DNA from 3 places in the Aeribacillus sp. FSL k6-2211 genome. Region 1 is predicted to be linked to each of the others. Evidence: predicted binding sites of a transcription regulator. Region 1 holds the regulator's gene; each other region holds the start of a gene.
What was found. Region 1 encodes LexA, which represses DNA repair genes until DNA is damaged. Its sites were predicted from a motif close to CGAACATATGTTCG; they were not measured.

Region 1 (6,151 bases):
ATTTATTTCAAGGAGAGGTTGTCCACAAGCATCTCACTCAGCTTTATGAAGTAAATGATATGCATGAGCGGAAAGCAAAAATGGGAGAGCTTTCAGATGCGTTCATTGCTCTTCCCGGAGGCTATGGTACTTTTGAGGAAATATTTGAAGCGGTTAGCTGGGGGCAGCTTGGGATTCATGAAAAGCCTGTGGCGTTGTTAAATATCGATGACTATTACACGCCGGTAAAACAGATGATTGAGAATGCGGTAGAGGGAGGCTTCATGCCTGAAACGCATAAACAGTTTATGATTTTTGCAGACAATCCCTCTATATTAATAGATAAACTTCGTGCGTACAAACCGCCTTTGAAGACAAATAAGTGGATCGAACTAGATCGATAAATGAAAATATCAGAACTTTACTTCGCCTTTAGCTTTCTGATCAGTTTGTCTAAAAATGACAAGCTGATCAGAAACGTCAATGTTTAGTCGTTTATGCTTTTTTCAAGAGCTTTCAGCTTATGTTCAAGCTGTTGAAGCGCATCATCAATTTGATTTGCATTTTTCTCTAAATAGATTGGTTCGCCAAATGCAACGACAGCTTTTTTCCCGGCAAAAAAATCTTTTAAACTTTTTGGACCATGATAGGTTGCAGGCAATATGGGAACGCCGGCTTTCATCGCAATTGTAACCGCGCCTCTTTTTAAAGGAACTTCCTCGTCTGTTCTTGTGCCGCTCGGGAAAATTCCAACAACTTTATTTTCTTTTAACAGTTTCAAAGGAATTTTTAGTGCGCTCGGTCCAGGATTTTCACGATTAACTGGAAAAGCATGCATCTTTTTCAAAAACCAACCTATGAGCGTGTTCTGAAACAATTCTTTTTTGGCCATATAATGGACATGAATTGGAAAAAGTGCTGCGGCGAGCAAGACTACATCTACCCAGCTGCGATGAGAGCATGTAACAATAAAACGATGGTCTGCCGGAATATGCTGCTTGCCTTTGACTTCTAGCAAACTAAAAATTTTAATGATCAATATTGCAAGTTTTCCTGCTAAATGATAAATCATTTTGTTCCCCCCCCCGAATGACTTCCAGAAATATGTTTGCGTTGCAAAAGATCTGTATTTTCGGTTAGGGCGCATGTCGATTTTGTCTGCGTTCAGTTTAGCATTTTTACGTGATGCATGTAAAGTCGGTAGTACATCGTCAACGAATCGTCTTATCCAAAGTCAGTCAGTGAAAATACCGCCGTTTCATTTGGAGGAAGGGCGGGTCGTATTCGGTGTTTTTTAGATGAACAAGTATTTGTGCTGAAGGTTGTTGGCGCTGGATAAAAGGGGCAACCACATCAATAATAAAATGTTTTAATTGGAAAAATCAATTTTAATAGCAGTTACTTTGTTTCTATAAATTTTATACTTAATGATACAAAATATTGAGAGTAAAGAAGAGAAGAAGCAGAAAAACGAACATCAGCGCAATCTGTCTTTTTTAATTAAAAAGCAAGAGACAATCAGTCCAGGCATCAGCGTAAAAAAATATGTAAGATAATCTGACATAAAACTTCAATTCTCTCATTGAATGGGATACACTGATAGAGAAAAATTTGATCCAATCGTGGAAATAAAGAAGAGTGAATTTGGATCGGTGTGATGTCAATTTCTATTCACTCAAGTTAAGATGGGGTATTATAGTGAGCATGATGAATCGCCAAAGCAGGTTAGGTAAAGCTTTAGCGATTATCATATATGTTTACTCACTATAAAGAATAAATGATGGAAATGACCATTTTTCTATCTTTTAAATGACTCCTTGTTCTACCATTGCATCAGCGACTTTTTTAAATCCTGCAATGTTAGCGCCGACGACAAGATTTCCGGAGCAGCCGTATTCATTTGCAGCGTTGACGCAATTTCGGTAAATGTTCTTCATGATATCACGTAATTTTGCGTCGACATCTTCAAAGCTCCAAGACAATCTTGCGCTGTTTTGAGCCATTTCTAATGCTGAAACAGCAACTCCGCCTGCGTTAGCAGCTTTTGCAGGTCCAAAAAGAATATTGTTTGATAAAAACACGTCGATCGCTTCTAATGTAGACGGCATGTTGGCGCCTTCTCCAACAGCTTTGAGTCCGTTGGAAACAAGGAGTTCAGCTGCTTTTTTATCGATTTCATTTTGAGTAGCGCATGGGAGGGCAATATCGCATGGAATGGACCAAATTCCGGAACAGCCTTCATAATATTCTGCATGAGGATGTTCATTTACATATTCTTTAATTCTTTTTCTTTCAACTTCTTTTAACCTTCTAACCGTTTCAAGATTAATTCCATTTTTATCAAAAATGTAGCCATCAGAGTCGCTGCATGCGACAACTTTTGCACCTAATTGTGTTGCTTTTTCAATCGCATATATGGCAACGTTCCCAGAACCAGAGACAACAACTGTGCTTCCTTTGAAGCTTAATCCATGGTCATTAAGCATTTCTTCAACAAAATAAACAGTTCCATAACCTGTCGCTTCGGTTCTCGCTAAGCTTCCGCCGTACCCAATGCCTTTTCCGGTTAACACCCCAGCTTCAAATCCGCCGCGTATTCTTTTATATTGGCCAAACAAGTATCCGATCTCTCTTGCGCCAACTCCAATATCACCGGCAGGAACGTCAATATCTGGTCCAATATGTTTGTAAAGCTCTGTCATAAAGCTTTGTGTAAATCTCATAATTTCCCCATCTGATTTACCTTTCGGATCAAAATCAGATCCGCCTTTTCCTCCGCCGATCGGCTGCCCAGTCAATGAATTTTTGAAGATTTGTTCAAATCCTAAAAATTTAATAATGCTGGCGTTGACGGTCGGGTGAAAGCGCAAGCCTCCTTTATATGGCCCAATTGCACTATTATATTGCACTCTAAATCCGCGGTTTACACGCACTTTTCCTTCGTCATCCACCCATGGAACGCGAAAAATGATCAATCTTTCCGGCTCAACAATTCTTTCAAGTATTCCGTGCTTTATATATGTAGGATGTTGAGCAAATACAGGCACAAGCGAGTCAAATATTTCTTTTACAGCTTGAAGAAACTCAGGCTCATTCGGATTTTTTTCTTGCACGGATTGAAATACTTCATTGACATATTGCTTTGCATTTTCCAGTTCACTTTGTTTCATAAGTAATTGATTCATAGCACCTCTCCTATACCTAAAATTTAAGCAGTTAGAAGAATTCAAACAATTCAGTAAATCATCCCGGCACTGGCTAAGGAAGCGAAATCTACAATAAAAAATTCTACAACAAAATAAATCAAAAAACAATGACTGTTGAGAATTGTTGCATAATAGCTTTGCATGCAGGCACGGAGAAGGCGCCTGAAATTTGTTTCATTGAATCTAGCTTGTCTGCATACATATTGATTAGAAAACATTTTTAAAAATTTAACATCGCTAAGAGAGGGAATGTTGAAAATTTTATAAAAAGAAAAAGGATGCCTCACCTGTTTTGAGACATCGAATATTCAGTGTATGGAACGGTATAGCCCGATCACTTTTCCGAGTATTGTCACATTTTTTAAAATAATCGGTTCCATTGTTGGGTTTTCCGGCTGAAGCCGTATAAAGTCTTTTTCTTTGAAAAACCTTTTTACGGTCGCTTCATTGTCGTCTGTGAGCGCGACAACGATGTCGCCGTTATTGGCTGTTTGCTGTTGTCTGACAATAACTAAATCTCCGTCCAGAATGCCTGCTTCGATCATGCTTTCTCCGACTACTTCAAGCATGAAAAGTTGATCATCACCTGATGCAATATGATTCGGAAGCGGAAAATATTCTTCGATGTTTTCAACGGCAGTGATCGGAATACCAGCCGTCACTTTTCCGATGACCGGCACGTTGATCACATTGTTTGTTAGAAGGTGGCTGCCATCATCGTCCAAAATTTCAATGGCTCTCGGCTTTGTGGGGTCTCTTCTAATCAGTCCTTTGCTCTCAAGCTTTGCTAAATGCCCGTGAACAGTTGAACTGGAGGCAAGACCGACCGCTTCGCCGATTTCTCTTACAGAGGGAGGGTATCCTTTCTTTTTTACTTCCTCCTTAATGAAGTTCAAAATATCTTGTTGTCTCTTAGATAATTTTGTTGACATGTCAAGCACCTCAGTCATATCAATTTGTGTCGATTATAGCATGATTTTTCCAAAAAAGCAAACGTAAGTTCGAATATTTGCTTGACAGAAACATGTGTTCCCTTTTATACTTAAAAACAAAAACCGAACAAATATTCTGTTTCAGGGGGCGGTTCTTAATGGATAAATTATCATGGTCTTACATCGTTTCTTTTTTCCTTGTCATCATGGCGGCAGTTTTGGCGATTTCGTATACTGGAGAAAGGGAAGAGCTCGATCATTATATGGAGGTTCAAGTGAAGGAAGGGGACAGTTTGTGGAAAATCGCTGATGAATATAAAGAATATGACAATATGTCTCATTCAGAGTTTGTAAAATGGGTTCAGGAGCGAAACAATCTCCAAAGCCTTGTTGTAAAACCGGGGGAAACAATCGTCATTCCGATTGAAAAAAATAAATACTACAATGCTGAATATTTGGCAAACAAAGAATAACCGCAAGGAGCATTTAACATGAGAGCAGTCGTTTATGCAAGAGTCAGCACTGAAAAGGCAGAGCAGGAAACATCTTTGAAAAGACAAAAAGACGAGCTGTTAAAGCTCGCAGCTGAAAACGGTATGGAAGTTGTTGAAGTGATAGAAGAAAAAGCGAGCGGGTATGATGTTGATCGTGAAGGGGTTTTTCAACTGCTGGAATTGATTGAGGAGAAAGAAATTGAAGCGGTATTAATACAGGATGAAACAAGAATTGGCAGAGGAAATGCCAAAATCGCCATTGTCCATTCCATTTTGAAACAAGGCGTGAAAATTTTCACCGCTGCCCATCGCGGGGAGATGGAACTGTCTGAATCAGACACGATGGTGCTTGAAATTATAGGAATTGTGGAAGAATATCAACGAAAAATTCATAATTTGAAAATAAAGCGGGGAATGTTGAGAGCTATACAAAATGGGTACAGGCCTGAAAAAAATTTAAAGAATAGAAATTCTTCCTATAAAAGAGAGCGAAAAGAAGTTCCGATCGAGGAGATTGACCGATTGCGGAAAAACGGCCTGACATTTTCAGAAATAGCGGCAACATTAAGAGGATTCGGCTATGATGTTTCAAAAGCTACTGTTCATCGCAGATATCAACAATTTTTGTCAGAAAAAGGCGAATCATAGCAATAATTGTTGTCATTAGTGGTTGCATTTAGTATGATAAAAGAGCGCGGCAAAAATATACAAGGGGTTCAGCTTATGATTTCAAAAGAAAAACTTAACCGTATTAATGAACTATCTAAAAAGTCTAAGTCAGAAGGATTGACGCAAGAGGAAAAGCTAGAGCAGCAGCAATTAAGGCAGGAATATTTAGAGTCGTTTCGTCGGGATTTTCAAAACACCTTAAAAAATGTTACAGTGATTGATCCGAAAGGTAATGATGTTACACCGGAAAAATTGAAAAAATTTAAAAATAAAAGGCTGCATTAACGGATGGGTGTTGCCTTATTGCAACAATAAAGATAAGATTATAAACTGAAAATACAGATGAGAGGATGATAATGGTGACTCATTCCATTCAAGATTTATCCATCATGACGATTCGAACATTATCCATTGACGCGATTGAAAAGGCGAATTCCGGACATCCTGGAATGCCAATGGGCGCCGCACCAATGGCTTATGCGCTGTGGACGAAATTTATGAACATTAACCCTGAAAACCCTAATTGGTTTAATCGAGATCGCTTTGTTTTATCTGCCGGACATGGTTCGATGCTGCTTTACAGCTTGCTTCATTTATCGGGTTATGATCTTTCCATGGATGATATTAAATCGTTTCGTCAATGGGGAAGCAAAACACCTGGACATCCTGAATACGGACATACACCTGGCGTTGACGCAACAACTGGACCATTAGGCCAAGGAATAGCAATGGCCGTTGGAATGGCGATGGCAGAACGTCATTTAGCAGCTACATACAATAAAGAAGGATACAATATTGTTGATCATTACACATACGTCATATGCGGTGACGGTGACTTAATGGAAGGGATTTCCTCTGAAGCAGCTTCCTT
Region 2 (6,151 bases), 1.0 Mb from region 1:
TGTCTCGTCAGCTGGACGGCCGTCGATCTTCAAGGCTGATAAGGAATCCTCGATCCCCTTTTCTTTTTCCTGCACCCTTCCCAGCTGTTCTAAAACTTCGTCTCTTCTTGCCGAAAGCTTTTCCAGCCGAACAAACCCGTCCTCCGGGAATTGAATGCCGTCAGGAAAATCTTTTAGCAGCTGCAAGCATTCTTTCCGTCTTTCCAAAAGGGGAAGAACTGCTATTTGTTTTTCCACTTTTTTCCGTTCTGTTTTCAGCATCACCTTCTCGTTCTGGCAGTCCTTCAGCTGCTTCTCTAAGCTGTCCCTTTCTTTGATCAAAAAATTGTAAGCGCGCTGCTGTTCTTTTGCATGTTGCAGTTCTGCAAAGTCCTCCTTCAGTTCATTTAACGATCTGTTCAGCAACGGTTTTCGTCCGTTCGGTTTATACAAATCCTCCTGCTCTCTCTGCAGTTTCTCCTCTAAACGATATAACTGATCAGATCCGAATACACTTGTTAAAAATAAATATTTTCCCAGCTTCTCACGATTCAGCTCATACACTTTTTGCAGCCCGAATAAATCAAAGGAAAAAATCGCTTGATATGTTGGTCTGTCGGTTCCTTTTAAAATTTCAGCCAGCTCTTTATCCCCTCCTGTCCGTCCATCCTGGAAATAAAGAGTTACATCCCCCGCTGCGGCTCTCCCTTTTACGCGCTCCACTTTTACTGTTCCGAAATTTTCACATTCGATGATTAATGCCCCGCCGTATTTTCCGCCCGCTTTCGGTTCGAACCGTTTATCCGGATGCTGTTTAACGGGAAATCCGAACAGCATGCTATGGATAAAAGACATCAGCGTCGATTTTCCGGCTTCATTTAAACCGTAAATGACTTGTATGCCATGATCCGAAAATGAAATTTTTTTATCTGCAAATTTTCCGTAGCCATAAATATGCAGTTCTTTTATTTTCATCTTATCACCTTTTTTACGACCGCTTCCATTCTTGCTTAAACAGCTCATAATAAATCATTGTTTTCGCTTCTTTTATCAATTCTTCTTTTTCATTTTCTGTGAAAGATTGAAAGAAACGCCGAAATAAACGATTTTTATACAAAGGCTCCATCGCTTCGTCAAATTGATGAAAATGATCCAAAATTTGTTCAAAATCTTTCGAAATGTAAGAGGAGGAGAAAAAGTCGTCGCTCGGCACGATTTGATGCTGAATGGAAACAATCCAAACGAATTCGTTCTTTCCTTCTTCCTCTTCATTCAATATTTGCGCAAGCTCATCCAAATGATCCTGATCCATAAGATCCCAAAACAATGATGAAGCTCCATCTAGCATAATTGTCAAAAGAGCCGAGCCATTTCGTCTCTGCTGTTCCTTTACCGCTCGAATATGATCATATAGCTCGCCAACAGCAGCTATTTCATTTACAGAGAGCTTGATTTCATTCCAAAGTATGTCAAATACCGGCACAAATCGGTACGAGCTTTTCCCGCCTTCTGCTAATTCTACAAGATACACTCCCTTTTCTCCCGTTTCTTTTTTATGGCGGCCTTGGATATTTCCCGGATAAATAATCGGAGGGTCGGAATGATGTAAAATTTGCCGTTTATGTATATGTCCTAAAGCCCAATAATCAAAATCTTTTTCCAATAAATTTTGAATCGTAAAAGGACAATACGGCTCATGTCCTTCCGTCCCTGACGCGGTGCCGTGAAGAAGACCGATATGAAGCGGCGCTTCGTTTCTTTTTTGAAATTTATAGACAATATTTTCTGTAACCGAACGAGTCGGATAGCTGTAGCCGTAAATGTTGGCTAAAACCTTTCCGTCGCGGACAAACGGTATACATTCTACATCACGATCGGAAAAAATATGAACGTTTTCAGGCCATTGAATATGAACCCAATTACCTCCTGTATGATCATGATTTCCAAAAATAATAAAAACTTGGATGCCTTCTTCATTGAGCCGTTCAAACTGTTTCTTTAATCTCAACTGGGCTTTCAAACTGCGATCTTCGTCATCATACAAATCTCCTGCGATCAGTATAAAATCGACTTTTTCTTTTGCCGCCAGTTCAATTACACGTTCAAATGCCGTAAAAGTACTTTCTTGAATTCTTTTAAAGATGCTTTCCGGCAAATGCTCAAGCCCTGTGAACGGACTATCTAAATGCAAATCTGCCGTATGTATAAATGTTATGCGGCGAGTCATAGTCTCCCTCTTTCCACTTGTTTCCGGAACGTACGTTTGCTTTTCCATATTATATCATTTTAATGTGAAAAAATACATCCCGGTACCCGGGCCCCCTGCCAAAAAATTTTAAAAAAAGCTGAAAGGATTTTTTTTCAGGAAAAAGAAATATATTTCAGTAGATGAGCAAAATCACTAACATAAATTTACATCGAAACAAAAAAGGAGACATGAACCCGATTCCTTGGTTAGAATAGATGTGCCAACAAACCATTCACACAAGGAGGTTCATGTCTCATGAATAGATTAGCACATCATCAAGGAATCCACAAGTTTTTCACGATGTTGGGGTTGGCACTTTATTTTTCAAAACCTGTCATGAAGCATCTCGTTCATATCGTGGATGCGATGATCACGAAAGGCTTTTCTGGAACGTTGACCGATCTTCATCATTGGAGCTTTCACCCCAATCATCGAACGACACTCAGCCATTTTTTCACGAAAAGCCCTTGGGATGAAGAGACGCTGCTTGGCAAACTCCAGCAATGGATGCTTCATCGTGTCGAACGGATCGCCAAACAGAAAAATCAACCCCTTTTTGTTTCGATCGATGATACGATTTGCCAAAAAATCAAGCCTTCGTCACGGGCAACGCACGCCATTCAAGGGTGTGATTGGCACTATTCTCACACAGAGAAAAAGTCGATCTGGGGACATTCTCTTGTTTGGCTCATGGTTCATACGATGACCCAGGCTTTTCCCTTTGCGTTCCGCCTCTACGACAAGGCGGCTGGGAAAAGCAAGGGGGAACTCGCGATCGAGATGCTTTCTTCTTTGGATGTACGCCGTCCCGTTTATGTGCTGATGGATTCGTGGTATCCATCGCAAGCGCTCGTGGAAGCCTGTCTGAAAAAAGGATTTCACGTCATCGCGATGCTCAAAACGAACCGGATTCTCTATCCGAAAGGCATCGCCATCCAAGCCAAACAGTTTGCCCGCTATATCGAACCGAACGACACCCATCTCGTCACGGTGGGAGAAGAGCGTTATCGCGTGTATCGCTACGAGGGATCGCTGAAAGGTCTCGATGATGCCGTTGTGTTGTTGGCTTGGAAAGCCGATCAGCCGATGACACCCGAACATCTTCACTGCGTCTTGAGCACCGACCGGGAGCTAAGCGATGAAGAGATCTTGCGCTACTATGCCCAACGTTGGTCGATCGAATGCTTTTTTCGACAAGCGAAAGACCAGCTGAAGCTCGATGGGTACCGTGTTCGTCATCGTCGGGCGGTGAAACGGTATTGGATCTTGGTGCAACTCGCTTATGTGTACAGTATGGTCGAGTCCAACCGGGATTTCTCTACTGGGCTTGATCTTCTCCGAACGAAGAAAGGGCATAGTCTCGTCGAGTTCATTTACCATGCAGCGAAGCAAGATATTCCCATTGATGTTGTCAAAAAACAGCTCCATGTGGCATAAGGGGTACCCTGTTTGTCTCTTTTGGTATGGTAATTATTGTTATGAAAATTGCTCATCTACAGTATATTTTTTAAAAAAGGATGTTTGAAATGCCGACATATTTTTTAACTGCGTTTACAAACAAAGGAGAACTGCTTTTAAATGAAAAGTTTGAAGCAAATTCAGAACAAGAGGCAAAAGAAATCGGTTCAAAAATATTGAAGGAGCATCAATGTTTAAATACCGCGCATCGCTTAGTTACTTCTTCTGGCCGGCTTGTTTTATTTCATCGCTAAAACTTATCAGGATTGACAGTCCACAAAACAATGACAGGGGAAGTCTTTCACAACAAAAATACTGCGCGGCATAAGCCGCCCGCTATATTCATCCTGCTCCCAAAATTTTATGAGGCTAATTTAAAATATCTAAATGGATATGACGCTTTTTAGCCATTTACCCGTGTGGAAAAATTGTAGTGGGCATCTAAAATCAGTTTTTTCCTAGTCCCCAGCATTTTGTGGGGGGCATTTTTCTTTCCAAAACTGACTCCCAAAAATTAGGATGATTTTGGTTCTGGAGCTTACTAAAATCCCGATCACAACAATGCTAATAATGGTCGCGACGACATCATATTTAAGAACTAAATTTGAAAAAGTAATAGCTAAAAGACCGACTATTCCAATTATGATAAACATCTTATTATCTCCCATTTTGTTCACAGAGCCCCCTTCAATATCATCCCATTAATTTAAAAAATCATTATGGCTAACATGATGAAACAGATTTATCAGAGGCTGTGCAAGAAGTCCTAAAAATAAAAGCAAGTAGAGAAAGAGCTCGTATTTCTCTACTTGCTTTTGTATGTTTTGTCTGAAGTCTGCCGGCTACGTTTGTTGCAGGCTAATGGCGCAATCGCTTTTATGATTAAGTCTCGCGATCTCATCTATTAAAATTTATTCTAAAGTGTTTTTAGGGAAATACGGAAATCGTTCTCCATTTTCGACGTTCCCAAGCTCTTGTTTTCTATCGGGCCCTCCTTTCAACACGACCCGATACGTATGTGGAGCGTAAAATTATCAATTTTCGCCATAAAGAGCGTTTAGCAATTTGATTTTTTCGTTTGTATAATGTTTAAAGCCATCGTTATACGATTTCGGATCTTTCGGATTGGCGAAATGAGTGATGTCCCGGGAAACCGGGTCGATCAATTTGCTTGATGCCCCGCAGCCTAATCCGATAATCGTTTGCATTTCTTCCATGATGATTATATTGTATATACTCTCATAACCCTTCCGGGAATATCCGACATTTTCTAAATTTCCTAAAATATTTTTTTGCCGGTACAAATAATAAGGCTCATAATGATTTGCCTTTGTCCATTCAACCGCTTTATTCATCATTTTTTCTACTTCGCTTCGTTCAGCTACTTTATATTTTTCTTTGTTTTTTGTCATTTCCGATGCCCGCTTAAAGGAAAGCGTGTGGACAGTCAATGATTCAGGCATCAATTTGGCTGTCTCCTCAAGGGTGAACTCAAATTCTTTTAACCCTTCCCCCGGCAGTCCAATAATTAAATCCATGTTGATGTTGTTGATGCCCATTTCCCTAGCTAAATGAAATTTTTCAATCGTCTCCTCAACTGTATGATGTCTTCCGATTGCTTTCAATGTTTCCTGTATATATGATTGAGGATTAATGCTGATTCTGTCTATGTTCCATTTTTTTAAAACATTCAGCTTCTCTCTTGTAATTGTATCCGGCCTGCCGGCTTCTACTGTGATTTCCCGAATGCGATCAACATTTGGAAAAGATGTATACATTTCTTCATAAAGCATATCCATTTCTTCTGCCGTAATGCTTGTCGGTGTCCCTCCGCCGTAATAAACGGTCGTAATATTGATGCCTCGTTCTTTTAACCATTCGCCGATCATTCTCATTTCATAATGCAGACCGCCGAGAAAAGAATCAACTTTTCCTTGCTTGCCACCAATAGCATAGGCAGGAAAGGTACAATATGCACATTTTGTCGGGCAAAAAGGAATGCCGATATAAATGCTTACTTCTTTTGTCAAATTGTAAAGATCAGGAACAACAGTTAATTGTTTTTCTACAATTTGTTCCATGATGCGAATTTTTTCATTTGATACGAGCAAATCTTCTTTTAATTGTTTATAAATTTCTTCATTTTTTCTTCCTTCAAGCTTCTTTTTATGAAAAAGCTTAGTGGGTCGGACACCTGTTAAAATCCCCCATTTTTGCGTAATTCCCGTATACTGTTGAAGAGCTGTTACATAAACATTCAATACCGCCTGCTTCATTTGTTTGAATTGTTCTTTTTCATCTGTTGCGGTAAAGCTTTTTTCTAAAAAAGCTTCATACGTTTTTCCTTCTGCTTTTAGCTCGCAAGCCAACCGAAAATCACTTTGTCTGAATTCGAAATTGAATAATGCTTCGATATCATGTTCAGAAGGTTTTAAAAAAATTTCGGCTTCTTCAAAAAACAAATTA
Region 3 (6,151 bases), 1.3 Mb from region 1:
CTACAATCAACGTATTGCCGATATCCCGCATATTTTGGAGAGCACGGATCAGCCTGTCATTGTCCCGTTGATGCAAACCGATAGACGGCTCGTCCAATATATAAAGTACTCCAGTCAGTCTTGATCCGATTTGCGTGGCAAGACGGATTCTTTGAGCTTCTCCACCAGAGAGCGTACCGGCTGATCTGCTTAATGTTAAATAATCAAGACCTACCTCAATTAAAAAATTCAGCCGTTCTTTTATTTCTCTTAAAATCAAATTGGCAATTTTCATTTCTTTTTCTGTCAATGCCAATTGGTCAAAAAACTGATAGGCTTCACGAATAGACAATTGAGTGACTTGTCCGATATGGCGTCCGTTAATAAGAACAGCCAGACTTTCCTTTTTCAGTCGATGCCCTTTGCATGTCGGGCACGGCTGATTCGTCATATATTTTTCCATTTGTTCGCGTATGAAATCAGATGTCGTTTCTTTATAGCGCCGTTCTATATTGCGGACCACACCTTCAAATTCTACATAGCCTTCCCGGATTTGCCCGAAATCGTTCTCATAGCGAAAATAAATTTTTTCCCCGCCGCTTCCAAATAAAATTTTATCGAGCAGATGTTTCGGTATATCTTTAACCGGAATGTCCATATCAATACCGTAATGGTTGCAAACCGCTTGAAGAAGCTGCGGATAATATTGAGAGCTTGTCGGCTCCCACGGTGCAATTGCGTGTTCCTTTAATGTCAAGTTTTTATTTGGAATAACGAGATCCAAATCCACCTCTAGTTTTGAACCTAAGCCGTCACAAGCATGACAAGCTCCGTATGGGCTGTTAAAGGAAAACATCCGCGGTTCAAGCTCTCCAATCGAAAAACCGCAAATCGGGCAGGCATGATGTTCACTGAAAAGCAGCTCTTCGCCATCGATGATGTCAATTATGACTTTTCCATCACCTAATTTTAAAGCTGTTTCAATCGAATCGGTCAACCGGCTTATAATCCCCTCTTTCACGATCAGCCGATCCACAACGACATCGATGGAATGTTTTTTATTTTTTTCAAGAGAAATATCATCGGTAAGCTCCATCATTTCTCCGTCAATCCGCACGCGGACAAACCCTTGCTTTTTTATTTCCTCCAATGTTTTCACATGCATTCCTTTTTTTCCAGACACAATAGGAGCAAGAACCTGCAGTCTTGTCCGTTCCGGATACTCCATAATCCGGTCAACCATCTGTTCGATTGTTTGCGAAGAAATTTCTATCCCATGCACCGGACATGTCGGCCGCCCGACACGGGCAAAAAGAAGCCGTAGGTAGTCATAAATTTCTGTCACCGTTCCGACCGTTGAACGCGGATTTCTGCTTGTCGTTTTTTGATCAATCGAAATGGCCGGCGATAAGCCTTCGATCGCATCGACATCAGGTTTATCCATTTGTCCTAAAAATTGGCGGGCATAGGCAGATAAAGACTCCACATATCGCCGCTGTCCCTCTGCATAAATTGTATCAAATGCTAAAGAAGATTTGCCCGATCCCGATAAACCTGTTACAACGACAAGCTTGTCTCTTGGAATCGTGACATCAATGTTTTTTAAATTATGAGCGCGTGCACCTTTTACAACAATTTTATCCATTGCCATATCCAATCATCCTTCCGCTTTCATCTCCAAAATTAGATCGCGCAGTTCAGCAGCTCTTTCGAAATCTAATGCTTTTGCAGCTTCTTTCATTTCTTTTTCCATACGGGCTATCAGTTGTTCTCGATCTTTTTTCGACATTTTGTTCAGCTTCACAGCCTTTTCCGTTTTATATTCTGCTTCCTCTTCCGCTGCATATGTCGCCCTAATTACATCGCGAATATCTTTTTGAATCGTTTTTGGCGTAATGCCATGTTGACGGTTATATTCCTCTTGAATCGCACGACGCCGTTTTGTTTCGTTTATGGCGATTTCCATCGATTTTGTGATTGTATCAGCATACATAATGACATGCCCGTTTGCGTTCCGAGCCGCCCGTCCGATTGTTTGAATAAGAGAACGTTCCGAACGAAGAAATCCTTCTTTATCTGCATCCAAAATTGCAACGAGAGAGACCTCCGGAATATCAAGCCCTTCCCTGAGCAAATTGATCCCGACCAACACTTCATGTTTGCCAAGGCGCAGGTCGCGGATAATTTCAATGCGCTCGAGCGTTTTAATTTCGGAATGGAGATATGTCACCTTAATCCCGATTTCCCGCAAATAATCCGTTAAATCTTCCGCCATTTTTTTCGTTAATGTGGTCACAAGCACCCGCTCATTCCGTTTAACCCGCTTTTGAATTTCGCCGATTAAATCGTCTATTTGCCCTTCAACAGGTCGGACGTCAATGGTTGGATCTAAAAGTCCAGTCGGGCGGATAATCTGTTCAACAACAACCGGCGTATGCTCCAGCTCATACGGCCCAGGGGTGGCAGAAACATAAATGACATGTTTCATATGCTTTTCAAATTCCTCAAATTTTAACGGACGGTTGTCAAGTGCTGAAGGCAAACGGAATCCATGATCGACAAGCACTTGTTTTCTCGCCTGGTCGCCGTTGTACATCCCACGGATTTGCGGAATCGTCACATGCGACTCGTCAATGACGATCAAAAAATCATCTCCAAAATAATCTAAAAGCGTATAAGGAGTCGAACCGGGCGGTCTTAATGTAAGATGACGGGAGTAGTTTTCAATCCCGGAGCAAAAGCCCATCTCCCGCATCATTTCTAAATCATATCTTGTCCGTTGCTCGAGCCGTTGCGCTTCCAAAAGCTTTCCATTCTCCCGCAGTTCATGCAGCCGTTCCTCAAGCTCCTTTTCAATATTAGCAATGGCAATTTTCATTTTTTCTTCTCTTGTCACAAAGTGTGATGCCGGGAAAATCGCTACATGCTCCCGCTCTCCAATAATTTCGCCTGTCAGCGCATCAACTTCACGGATACGGTCGATTTCATCTCCGAAAAATTCCACGCGGATACAATGTTCATCGCGCGAAGCAGGGAAAATTTCCACTACATCCCCGCGCACGCGAAAAGTTCCCCTGCGAAAATCTACATCATTTCTTTCATACTGCACATCCACTAAACGGCGCAGCAAGTCATTGCGCTCGATTTCCATTCCTGTGCGAAGACTAACGACCAGCTCACGATATTCTTCTGGCGAACCTAAACCATATATGCAAGAAACGCTTGCGATAATAATAACATCTTTCCGTTCAAACAATGCAGAGGTGGCCGAATGTCTTAATTTATCAATTTCATCATTAATGCTCGCATCTTTTTCAATATACGTATCTGTTTGCGGAACATACGCTTCCGGCTGATAATAGTCATAATAGCTGACAAAATATTCAACTGCATTGTTCGGGAAAAATTCTTTAAACTCGCTATACAGCTGTCCGGCAAGCGTTTTATTATGGGCAATAACCAGCGTCGGTTTGTTCACTTCTTTAATCACATTGGATATCGTAAACGTTTTGCCAGTTCCAGTTGCACCTAACAATGTCTGATGTTTTTTTCCTTGCCTGATTCCCTCCACCAGCTCTTTGATAGCTTTCGGCTGATCTCCTTGAGGCTGGTAATTTGAAACTAATTCAAACCGATCCATGGAACATCCTCCAATTCAGAAACTTATATTTTATTTTAACATATAATCAGGCTGAATCACCAAAAATACGAACTGACGTTTGATTTTCATAGACAATAAAAACCTGTCAATCGTGTTGAACAGGTTTAAGTAGATGTTTTCTTATCCTTTTTCATGCTTCTGGCAGCGATAAAACCAGCTGCTAAGCTGGCTACATCCAAAATGGCGATATAAATAGTATCCATATGACCTGCAAAATAAGAGGCAATTAATAAACCAGCCGTCAACAATGTCCCAACGACATGACTATATGTAACTCTTGTGAAAAATAAGACAAGCAAAAAAGGGGCGAATGCGGCAAACACAAGCTTGATCATAAAAAAACCTCTTTTCGTCAACGGTTATACATTTATTATATTGAAGCCCTCAAAAAGCTTTCAAGCAAAACCACAAAAGAGAAGGGAAAAATAAGCCAATGCAAAGAATAAAAAATGATGCGATGTATAGCGGTCAGAAAACCTAGGATACAGGGGAAATAGTTGAAATCGATGAAGTCAAAATAAACGGCTTTATGATTATATTTAAATGCAATAATGAAGCTCATAGGCTAAAAAATTCGCCTTTATAAAAGCAACTTTTATACTATATTTACTTTTTTCTTACGGTCACCCCCTAAGACTACCCTAAGCATATAAAAAAGCATCCAATAGCCGCCTTTTTTCACTATTGGATACTCTTTCTTAATCTTGAGATAGATAAAACAAATGATCTAAATTTACATATGAAATATCGTATTCAGAATTTACTGCATGTAATATTTTTTGATAATCTTCCACCTTAAGATCTAGTGGTAGATTTTCAAACTATTCTCCATTTACATGAAAATCCAGTATTAATGCACAAAAATCTTTACCATCAACTAAATCCATTGCAAACTCTCTAAAAATATCTGCATCTTCTTCATTTAACTGTTCATCTGACAATACATAGATTTTTATTACATTTTGAAATTGTTGAATATCCTCTTCATTCATGTATTTATAAAGGTCTTCTTAATCCCCGATAATAAGATATCCCATAGACATACTGTTTTTAAATAATAAATAAATTTCTAAATCCCTAAGTCTAATTTGTCTTTTTTAAGATATATAATTTAATTGATTCTCCCTCTAAATGTAGAGATGTTTAATAATTGTTTAAAGATTAAAAAATATTTTTCAATATTCGTTTTGTTTCAGCATATACATTGCAATACTCCTGAACTCCACTTATCAAAAAATGAATGCTTCCAGCCACCTAAACTTAATCATCTCAGCTGTAACATAAAGAGCTGTTAGGTCACCGAGCAATATCTTGGATCAATTCTCTTTAGCATTAGTTTTAGCTTTATCTAATTCTTTTTGGTTCTTAACTGCATTCTTGAAAGTTTCCTTTTCTTGTACACATTTTTTGTATGCCTGATTTTATTTTATGGCTTGGGTTATCTGTAACGATTATTTGCCGATAAATGTTCTTGAGCTTTATTTTTGATTATTCTCCAAAAACGCCTCATATGCTAAACCGATTGCTCCGCAAAGTCCCGCATTATCCCCTAATCCGGGCGGAACAATATAATCTGCAATGTTTTCTAGCACCACTTCATGGCGAACATAACCGTTTAATAAAGCTTGAACATTTTGATGTATAAGGGGGAACAATTGCTTTTGTTTGGCGACTCCGCCGCCAATTATTATTTTTTTAGGCGATAAAACGAGTATAAGGTTGGCAATTCCTTGTGCAATATAGTACGCTTCCAAATCCCATACTTTCTCATTTTTTTCTAATTCTTGCCCCTTTTTTCCCCAGCGTTTTTCTATTGCTGGACCGGATGCCATTCCTTCCAAGCAATCTTTGTGATACGGACAATTGCCGGCAAACGAATCTTCAGGATGGCGCCGAACAAGCATATGCCCCATTTCCGGATGGATTAGCCCGTGTACTAGATGTCCTTCAGAGATGGCACTGACTCCGATCCCGGTACCGATCGTCATATAAATGCAGCTATTCAGACCTTTCGCAGCCCCCCATTTCATTTCCCCCAGCGCTGCTGCATTGACGTCGGTATCAAAGCCAATTGGAATAGGGAATTCTTTTTTTATCGTTCCGACAAGATTTATATTCGCCCACTGTAGCTTCGGAGTAGATGTTATGTATCCGAATGTTTCGCTTGTGCGATCTAAATCAATCGGACCGAATGAGCCAATTCCAAGCGCTTTAATATCTTTATCCCGAAAAAATTTGACCACTTGTTCAAGTACTTCATCAGGCGTTGTCGTCGGAAAAGAAGTCCGCTCGATGATATTTCCGTTTTCATCTCCAATTCCACAGACAAATTTTGTTCCGCCCGCTTCAATTGCACCTAAAAGCATGCACAATTCCTCCCATGATTTTGTCCATAATGTTATGTCCAATTTTTCATTAGCGGCAGGTTGTCAAATTAATAAGATTATAATAAATGTCATATGTTTATGGAAGAGAAATATTAAAAAATGCAAGAAAAAAAGGCGATCAGCC

Region 2: NSU19_RS15025 (DNA repair exonuclease) is a predicted target of LexA. The motif match lies at 2,232-2,245, and genes of this name have one in related genera.
Region 3: uvrB (excinuclease ABC subunit UvrB) is a predicted target of LexA. The motif match lies at 3,688-3,701, and genes of this name have one in related genera.

What each region holds. Positions count from the first base shown of each region.
Region 1 covers NZ_CP150190.1:2,081,675-2,087,825, reverse strand. The annotation lists gene NSU19_RS10085 (TIGR00730 family Rossman fold protein) at 1-383, shown strand, start outside; gene NSU19_RS10080 (lysophospholipid acyltransferase family protein) at 467-1,051, opposite strand; gene gdhA (NADP-specific glutamate dehydrogenase) at 1,785-3,164, opposite strand; gene lexA (transcriptional repressor LexA) at 3,494-4,117, opposite strand; gene yneA (cell division suppressor protein YneA) at 4,276-4,590, shown strand; gene NSU19_RS10060 (recombinase family protein) at 4,609-5,259, shown strand; gene NSU19_RS10055 (DUF896 domain-containing protein) at 5,335-5,565, shown strand; gene tkt (transketolase) at 5,640-6,151, shown strand, end outside.
Region 2 covers NZ_CP150190.1:3,114,718-3,120,868, forward strand. The annotation lists gene NSU19_RS15020 (AAA family ATPase) at 1-954, opposite strand, end outside; gene NSU19_RS15025 (DNA repair exonuclease) at 968-2,206, opposite strand; gene NSU19_RS15030 (IS701 family transposase) at 2,483-3,664, shown strand; gene NSU19_RS15035 (YhzD family protein) at 3,754-3,939, shown strand; gene NSU19_RS15040 (hypothetical protein) at 4,144-4,338, opposite strand; gene NSU19_RS15045 (coproporphyrinogen III oxidase) at 4,720-6,151, opposite strand, start outside.
Region 3 covers NZ_CP150190.1:792,163-798,313, reverse strand. The annotation lists gene uvrA (excinuclease ABC subunit UvrA) at 1-1,630, opposite strand, end outside; gene uvrB (excinuclease ABC subunit UvrB) at 1,637-3,619, opposite strand; gene NSU19_RS03895 (DUF2198 family protein) at 3,745-3,975, opposite strand; gene NSU19_RS03890 (hypothetical protein) at 4,462-4,632, opposite strand; gene NSU19_RS03885 (ROK family protein) at 5,119-6,006, opposite strand.